Regions from separate parts of the Embleya sp. NPDC005575 genome, predicted to be linked through region 1. Evidence: riboswitches for the same ligand, from Rfam matches in the RefSeq annotation. Region 1 holds a riboswitch; the other holds the start of a gene.
The links. Region 1 has a riboswitch for cobalamin ahead of ABZS54_RS35685 ((2Fe-2S) ferredoxin domain-containing protein). Riboswitches for the same ligand answer to the same signal wherever they lie in the genome.

Region 1 (4,411 bases):
GACCAGGCCCTCGGCGAGCAGACCGTCGACGACACCCTCGACGGTGGGGCGGGACAGACCGGTGGCCTCCATGAGCGCGGTCACGGTCGACACCTGGCCACCGCGCAACGCGCGCAGGGTCGCTGCGGAGTTGATCCGCCGGACCACGGAGGAGTCTCCGCCGGTCGCCTGTGCCACAGCTCTTGTCCTCTCATCGCGCCGGCGCGCGGTACGTGCGTCCGGGCCGTCGCGCCCGTCGTCGCTCAGGCGCGGATGGTACCCAGGTTTCGCGTCGAATCAGGACGCGGGCCGCAACGCGGTCGGCCCCGCCTCGGCGAACGCCAGCCGGCAGGTGTCCGCGCGGTAGGTCGCCACGGTGACCGCGGCGGTCCGGCCGAGCGCGGTGTACGTCGTCGTCACGATCAGCACGGCCGTACCCGGCGGACGCTCCAGGTAGCGCGCCTCCTCGGCCTCGGCCACGCCCAGTTCGACTGCGCGGTGCCGGCCCTCCAGGCGGTGCCCGCGCAGTTGGCGCAGCATCAGCGAGGCGCGCTCGAAGCCCGGGACGCGGGTGGACAGCGAGGGCACGACGGCGCGGGAGACGTACAGGCATTCCAGGCCGACCACCTGGCGCATGGAGAACTGCCGGCGGCGCAGCCGGTGCACCAGGGCCGAGGGGCGGCCCTTGAGGGTGTCCGCGAAGTGGTCGGTCACCGACATGGTGGCGCAGTCGATCACCTCGCGGTCGCGCAGGTCCACGCCGGGCCAGCCCTCGCCGTCGGCGCTGAGCGAGACGTCCACGCGCGGTCCGGCGACCGTAGTGCCGGCGCCGCGCTTGCGGACCAGGCGGCCTTCGAGTTCGAGCTGTTCGAGGGCGTGCCGGAGGGTGGCCCGGGCGACGCCGAAGCGGGCCGCGAGGTCGCGCTCGTTGGGCAGGATGTCGCCGGAGCTGAAGTCCTCTTCGATCGCCTTCAGCAGCGAGGTGCGCAGTTGCCAGTACTTGGGCTCGCCGAGGACCGCCTCGTCCGGCAATGTCGCCATGTTGCCCACGGACGCCCCCTCGGCTGACCGACGCCTGCGCGGCGCGGACTTATTGCATGCTCGGTTTACTAAAGACGGTTGAATATAACCGCGTCCGACTGCGAAAGGTCCAGACCAAGTCGGTCCAAGTTGCCGGTGACCTGGCTCACATCACCGCGCCCGGACCGGAGGCGCCTAAGCTGACCTGCGCGAATGGTTCACCGCCCCGGCCGGGGGCGCGTGTCGCAAGAGGGAATCCGGTGTGAGCCCGGAACTGCCCCGCAGCGGTGAGTGGGAACGAGAGCCGTCATCACGCACTGGACGCCGAGCACGGTGTCCGGGAAGCGACGGCCGGTAGGTGTCGGTGCCCGGACGGGCCGGCGTGCCCACGAGTCCGAAGACCTGCCTTCGCCCGTGCGCGGCCCGTCCGTGCGCGGCCCACCGGAGCCTCGCGGGAGGGTCGGTCGCGTGTTCGTGGCCGGCGCCGCCGCGTCGTCCCGGTCGGGACCCCGGATCGAACTCGCGAAGGAGAGTTCCCATGACCCGCTCGGACCGCTCGGACCGCTCGCAGCGTGCCGCTCGTCGTGATCGCGCGGCGCAATCCGCCACGCGGTCCGCCGACTCGGCCGCGTGCACGATCACCGTGTGCCGGGGCTGCTGTTGCGGCACGGCCAAGATCGCGGGTGCCGATCACGCGGGCCAATTGGCGGCGTTGGGCGCGGCGCTGACCGGCACTCGGGTCGCGGTCCGGCTCGGCGACTGTCTGGGCCCGTGCGAGCGCGGCAATGTGATCGTGGTGCAGCCCTCGCCGACGGGCCGTGCGGCGGGCGGCCGGCCGACCTGGTTCGGGACGGTCAACGACCGGGAAGCGACCGGCGAGATAGCGGCGTGGGCGGCGGCGGGCGGCCCGGGGGTCGCGGATGCCCCGGGGCTGTTGGACCTGTACGAATTCACACCGAACCGCAAGGCCAGGCAGGGGTTGGAATCCTGACGAGGGCTCATGCCGGGAGCCTGCCCGACCGCGAAGTCTCCGTTCGGTTCGCGGGCGCCACACCGCCCACCACCACGACGCCGCCGACGACACCGCCGACCACCGTCCCGCCGAGCACGTGCACCACGACGGCGTGGGACCGCGCCGCGATCTACGTCGCGAACAACACCGTGTCGCACAAGGGTCACCCGTGGAAAGCGAAGTGGTGGACCCAGGGCGAGGAGCCGGGTACGACCGGCCAATGGGGCGTCTGGCAGGACCTGGGCGCCTGCTGACCGGACCGCAGCGGGACCGGTACCCGGTGAGCGGGACCGCCGGAATCCCGGACCACCGGCGCGTGTCGACCCCCACCGCCGAATACTCGCTCGTGCCGATTCGGCGGCCTGCCTAGGATCGAGCGATGACGACTTCCGACCATGCCGCCGTGACGGACGCCGTGACGGACGCCGTGCGCCGGGGCGACGTGGACCGGCTCTCCGCCTACTTCGACGGGACGACGCCCTGCCCGGTCGCGGTGCTGCGGCAGTTGATCGGACATCCGGACCCGGCGCCGCGCCACCTCGGAGTCGTATTGCTCCGGGAACGCGCCGGGCGGCCCGATCAGGGCTCGACCGCGGAGTCGGCGAGCCTGCTGTCCGAAGTGCCGGCAGGGCCGGCCGAGACGGCGGCGGTACTGGCCGAGGCGTACGCGCGACTGCGCGTCCCGGTGCCGGAATGGCGGTCGGCGGCCTGGCCGGCCAAGGTTCGGATCGCCTGGTTGCGAGCCGAGATCATCGGCCGACCCGAGGCGACCGTGCGGGCCGAACCGTCGGGCGAGGAGCTGTACCGGGCGGTCGGCTCGATCGACGCCGACGCGCCGGCCGACCTCGACGACTACCTGCGCGGGCTGGTCGCCCGGCCCGATCCGGTGCTGCGCGCGGGGGCGCTGCGGGTACTGCGCGAGGGGGTGTACGGCGCGCTGCTGGGGCCCGAGCAGGCGCGCGGCCGGTTGGTCGAGCTGCTGGAGCCGGCCGGCGGGGCGCGGGTGGTCGCGGGAGCGCTGGCCCAGTTGGCCGAACCGTGGGCCGCCGGGGACGCGCCGGCGGGCCTGGAGTCGGCGCTGCGGCGGCTGGTGACGGAGTACCCCGAGGCCGTGGAGACCGCGGCCCGGTTCGGCCTCTCCGGGCTGCTGCGCGAGATCGCGGCGGATCCGCGATTGCCGGGGAGTCGGCGGCGGCGCGCCCTGGAACTGGTCGGGGAGTTCGCCGAACGCGGCGATACGGCCGCACTGTCGGCGCTTGCGCGCATGGACCCGCTGCTGTTCGCCGTGCCGTTCGTCGCCTGTCTGCGGGCAATGCATCGACGCGGTCACTTCGTCCGGCCCGACGACGTGCCGGCGGTGATCGAGATGGCGCTCGCGGACTACCGCGTGTCCGCCGCGGACTTCGCGATCGTGTTGTTCACCGTGCGGCACGAGGTTGTGCGGGTCCTGACGGCCGTTTCGGAGGACGATCCGCACTGGCCTCGATGCCTGGACCTGCTGCACGCGGCGGCCGCCCAGGGGGCAGCCGACCTGCCGGTCGTCGAGGTGCTCACCGCGCGACTGGCCGCCTCGGAGCGGCCCGAGCCGATCCTGTCCGTCCTGCGCGAACTGCGCCACCGGGACGCGGACGGCGCGGAGGGCGCGGTGCTCGCCGCCCTGCCCAGGGCTCCTCGGGCGGCGCTGGGCACACTGGAGGTGATGGGTGGTCCGCGCACGGTCGCGGCCCTGCGCGTGGGGCTGGGCATGGACGATCCCGACGGCGTGGTCGTGCCACACCTGCGGGCGGTGGCGGACCGGGCCCTGGAACTCGTCTGGCACCTCACCGACGATCCGGACGCCCGCCGGGAGTTGCGGGCCCGGCTCGACCGCCGGGAGCTGCCGAAACGGATCGCGAGCGATCTCGGTATCCCCGATCCGGACGAACTCGCCCTGCTCACTGCGGATCTCGACGCGGACCGGCCGGTCGACGCACTGTGCCGGCTGGCCCGCAACGGCGATGCGCGCAGCATTCCCGTGCTCGCGGACCTGCTGCTGCGGTCGGTCGGTGACCTCGTGGCGAACCGGGGCGAGGAGACCACCGAACCGGTCGTGCCGGACGAGGTGATCGAGGCCGTCGGTGACCTCGGTGAACGGCTGCACCGACGCGGCGCGTTGCGCCCGGTGTGCCTGCCGACCGCGTCCGACCCGAAGGCGGCACGCGAGGCCCTGCTCACCGACATCACACTCGATCTGCTGGACCGCGTGGGAATCACCGCCGCCGAAACAGCCGTCCTGCTCGAACTCCTGCTCCGCACCCGAGCCTTGGGCGTCAAGCAGCGGATCCACCGGCTGATCCGACACCGCGATCCGCACGTGCGCAAGCACGCCATCGCGCTGTTGGCGCGCGACCCGGACCCGGA
Region 2 (4,411 bases), on a different contig from region 1:
CCGCGACGCGGCGCGGCGGATCGTGGCGGCGGCCGGTCGCAACGTCGGGGACGACCGGGCGGTGGTGTTGCTGCGTCGGCGCTGACCGGCCCGGGCGGGCCGGCCGGCGGCGGATGACCACCCCGGGGCACCCGGTCAGTTCGGGTGGGTTTCGGGGGTGGTCGGCCGAACTGCCAGGGCCGCGAGCTCGGCCGGGGTGCGGGGCAGCCCGCCCGCCGGCATCAGCCCGTGTGCGGCCAGCACCGCGGCGGCCGCGTGGGCCCAGGTCGGCCGAAGGCTCGCCGCGGCCAGCAACGCGGTGTCCGCGAGCAGCACCTCCGCCGGCCCGGTGTGCAGGCGCCCGTCGGCGAGCACGGCCGCATCGTCGGCCCAGCGCAGCGCGAGGTCCACGTCGTGCGTCGCCATCACCACCGTCGTCCCGGCCGCACGCAACTCGGCGAGGGTCTCCAGGAGGGCCTCCTGCCCGGCCGGGTCCAGGCCCGCGGTCGGCTCGTCCAGTACCAGCACCTCGGGCCGCATCGCGATCGCCCCGGCGATGGCGACCCGCTTGCGCTGGCCGAAGGACAGCAGGTGCACCGGCCGCTCCGCCAGCGCGGTGATCCCGAGCGCGGCCAGTGCCTCGGCCACGCGCGAGCGCACCTCGGCCGGATCCAGCCCCAGGTTGAGCGGTCCGAACGAGACGTCCTGGGCCACCGACGCGGAGAACAACTGGTCGTCGGGATCCTGGACGACCAACTGCACGACCCGGCGCAGCGCGGTGAGCCCCTTGCGGTCGTGCCGAATCGGCGCCTCGTGCAACTCGACGTGTCCCGAGTCCGGCGCCAGGCCGCCGGTCAACAGCCGCAGCAGCGTGGTCTTGCCACTCCCGTTCGGCCCGAGCAGGGCCAGCGCGCGCCCGGCCGAAACGGTCAGGGACAACCCGGCGAACACCGGCGGCTGGTCCTCGTAGGCGTATCCGATCTCTCGTACCCGCAACGGATTCACGGCACCACCGATACCAGGAGAAGGGTGGCGGCGACGACCGCCGCCACCACGGACAGGGAGCCCGCCACGAAGACGCGCGAGATCGGTACCTCGTCCACCAGCACCCGCAGGCGCCCGTCGTAGCCACGCCCGGCCAGGCCCGCCTCCAAGCGCTGGGCGCGGGCGAACGCGTGCACGAACACCGCCGAGCCGAGCCCGGCCACCGAGCGCCACCGGGCCCGTCGGGTGCGATGGCCCAGCCGGCCGGCCTGCGCCTGGTTGATCCGCGCGGTCGTGTCGTAGAGCAGGAACAACATGCGGTACATCACCGCCGCGACGTCCACCACGGCGGCCGGGACTCCCACCCGGGTCAGTCTGGGCAGCACGTCCGACAGCGGTGTGGTGAACGCGAACAACAACATCGCGAGGCCGGCGGCAGTGGAGCGGGCCAGCAATTCGCCCGCGTGCCGCGGGCCTTCCTCGGCCCAGACGACGCCGTCCGCGCCGACGCCCACGAGCAGCGTCAGGGCGCCGGTCGCGGCGAAGCCCAGCGGCGCGCGGACGGCCCGCCACAGCCGCCGGGCGGGCACCTTCGCGAACCCGAACGCGATGACCAGGACGGTCCCGGCGACCAGCACCGCGCCGGGCCACGGCGGCAGCGCCACCGCGCAGCCGAGCAGCCCGAAGGAGAGCACGGCCTTGTCGGCGGGATGGCGGCGGCGCCACGAACTCGCATGCGCCGCCGCATCGATCGGCAGCACGGGATCAGCGACCCGATGCCGAAACCGGTGCCTCGTCGGCCGCGCCCGCCGGCTCGTCGGGCGTGTCCGCGGCCTCCGGCGCAAGCCTGCGACGGGTGCGCTTGACGCCGAACATGTATCCGACCACGCCCGCGCCCAGGGCGGCCTGCAACGCGAACAGCCCGGACTCGATCTCGCCGGACGGCGGTTCGTACAGCGGGCTGAACCACGGCTCGTAGTCGGGGTCGTTCTCGGTGATCGCGGTCTCGGCCCGGGTGTCGGAGCCCGCGAACGGCTCGTCCTTGTGATCGCCCATCCCGAACACCACGGGCAGCGCCGCGAGCAGCACCACGGCCAGCACGATCAGCAGGTTGATCTTCGTCGAGCGCTTCACTTGGTCTTCTCCTCCTCGCCCGCGACCCGCGCGTCCGTGACCACACCGAGGCGGATCAGGTCGCCTCGACTGGACTGCCGCAGCAAGCGCACGACCAGGACGGTCAGCAGACCCTCACTGATCGCCAGCGGGATCTGGGTGAGCGAGAAGATGCCGCCGAACTTGGCCAGGGCACCGGGAAATCCGCTGTCGGGGTCGGGGAAGGCGAGGGCCAACTGCACGCTGGTGACGCAGTACGTGCTCAGGTCCGCGACGAACGCGCCCAGGAACACCGCGATGTCCAGCGGCATCGTGCCGCCGCGTCGATCGAGCAGCGAGCGGGCCAACCGATACGTGCCGTAGCCGGCCCACGGGCCGACGATCGCCATCGAGAACGCGTTCGCGCCGAGCGTGGTCAACCCTCCGTGTGCCAGCAGCAGCGCCTGGAAGAGCAGGGTGATCGTGCCCAGCACGGCCATGATGGGTGGTCGGAACAGGATGGCGCCCAGCCCGGTGCCGGTGGGATGCGAGCAACTCCCGGTGACGGAAGGGATCTTCAGCGCGGACAGGACGAACGAGAACGCACCGGAGGCGCCCAGCAAAAGGGTGTTCTCGGGGCGGTCGCGCACCTCGCGGGTGAGCGCGCGGGCGCCGTGGACGACGAACGGGGCCGACGCGACGCCCCAGGCGGCGGCGTGTTCCCAGGGCAGATAGCCCTCGGCGATATGCATGAGGAAGGGTCCCTCTCCAACACCTCGTGGACGGACGATCGCCGTGGCCGGTCTCCTGGCTGACGGGTCGTACGTTCACGTCTCCGCCTTCCCGGGGCCGCGCAAGCGGTCCCAGTGGCTTCCCCGAGGCGACGAATCAACGTTTCCGCGGGGATGGAGGAGAACTTCCCGATCACAGTGGCGAGGGCCGCGCCGGCATCGAACCGGCTTCCCGAACACCACGGCGAGCCGACACTAGTGGTCGGATGGACATGGCGACAAGGTGGCTTTTGCAAACCGTGCGCAAGACCACAATGCGGGCGGAGCGGCCGAGCAATAGCCGCATTCCGGAACGCGGTCGACGCGCCGGCGCGGGCCGCGGGAAGGCGACCGAGGTGCTCGAAGGCGAGCACGAGTGCTTCGCGGCGGACTCAGTCCAGGCCGGGGCCGCGACCGCGGACCACCAGGGTGCCCGCCGCCCGGTCGCCGACCCGCCGGCGGCGCCCGTCGGTGAGCATCGCGGTCAGCCCGATCGCGCCGAGTGCGAACGTGTCGACGGCCAACAGCAGCCAGCGGATCCCCAGTTGGCGCCGGCCCGCTCGCCCGCCGGACACGTCCACGACGCGGATGCCGAACACCTGCATGCCCCACGTGCGCCCGTCGTGCTCTGCGGGTCGCAGCACCCAGTACCAGAGCAGGATCGCGACCGCGACGACGACCACGCCGGCGGTGATCGTCGCGGTCAACGGACCGCTGCGGATCGAACCGTCGGGGTGGGTGGGCAGCAGGACGAACAGGAACATCGCGGTCCCGAGCAACAGTGCGGAGGCCACCACGTCCACCAGGAACTGGCCGATTCGGCGCCACGGCACCGAGGAGTCGAGCGGGCTCTCGACATCGGGCAGCCACAACCGGGCACCCGACCGGGCGGGCCGCGCCGAGCGCGCGAAGTGCTGCGGAAGGCTGCGTTCGTACATGTCCTTGTACTTTCCGCAAGCGGGCGGGTTGACTCCCGGCGCGGCCGGATATCGCCGAGATTGCGCCCGGTCGAGGGACATGAGGGCCGACCGGGCACCGGGCGGGTGATCGAGCGGTCACCGGAATGGATCGAAGAGCATGCGCCGGTGGCCCGGTGGCCCTGATGCCCGGAGGCCCGGCGCCGCGCCCGATACCGGGTGATCAGATCGTCATCGGACCGTCCGCCCCGAACAGGTCCGGCTCGGAGCGGCTGATCACGTCGTACAGCGGCTTGTAGTTGATCCAGGCGACCGTGTCGTTGCCCAGTTGTTCCCGGGTCAGCCGCGCGTTCTCCGGCGAGATCGGCTTGAGTTCGCCGGCCGCCTGGGCGAGCAGTTGTACCTGGCAGGAGCGCTCCATGGTGATGAACCACCAGGCCGCGGCGTCGACCGACTGCCCGACTGTGAGCAGGCCGTGGTTGCGCAGGATCAGCGCCTTGCGCGGGCCGAGCCTCTTGGCGATCCGGCGGCCCTCCTCGGCGTCGAGCACGACGCCCGCGTAGTCGTCGAACAGCTCGTGGTCCTCGTAGAAGGGGCACACGTCCTGGGTTATCGGTTCGAGCCTGATGCCGAGCGCGGAGATCGCGCGCCCGTGCACTGAGTGGCTGT

Region 2: linked by a shared signal. The riboswitch ahead of ABZS54_RS14595 (energy-coupling factor ABC transporter permease) and the one ahead of ABZS54_RS35685 ((2Fe-2S) ferredoxin domain-containing protein) in region 1 are both predicted to bind cobalamin.

The regions. Positions count from the first base shown of each region.
Region 1 is NZ_JBEXCV010000165.1:2,716-7,126, reverse strand. It holds gene ABZS54_RS35695 (ROK family protein) at 1-177, opposite strand, end outside; gene ABZS54_RS35690 (GntR family transcriptional regulator) at 277-1,020, opposite strand; cobalamin riboswitch at 1,247-1,403, shown strand; gene ABZS54_RS35685 ((2Fe-2S) ferredoxin domain-containing protein) at 1,538-1,990, shown strand; partial or broken gene ABZS54_RS35680 (carbohydrate-binding protein) at 2,023-2,265, shown strand; gene ABZS54_RS35675 (HEAT repeat domain-containing protein) at 2,391-4,411, shown strand, end outside.
Region 2 is NZ_JBEXCV010000034.1:31,711-36,121, reverse strand. It holds gene ABZS54_RS14615 (PP2C family protein-serine/threonine phosphatase) at 1-85, shown strand, start outside; gene ABZS54_RS14610 (ATP-binding cassette domain-containing protein) at 136-984, opposite strand; gene cbiQ (cobalt ECF transporter T component CbiQ) at 981-1,724, opposite strand; gene ABZS54_RS14600 (energy-coupling factor ABC transporter substrate-binding protein) at 1,729-2,097, opposite strand; gene ABZS54_RS14595 (energy-coupling factor ABC transporter permease) at 2,094-2,807, opposite strand; cobalamin riboswitch at 2,835-3,045, opposite strand; gene ABZS54_RS14590 (RDD family protein) at 3,218-3,763, opposite strand; gene ABZS54_RS14585 (class II aldolase/adducin family protein) at 3,966-4,411, opposite strand, start outside.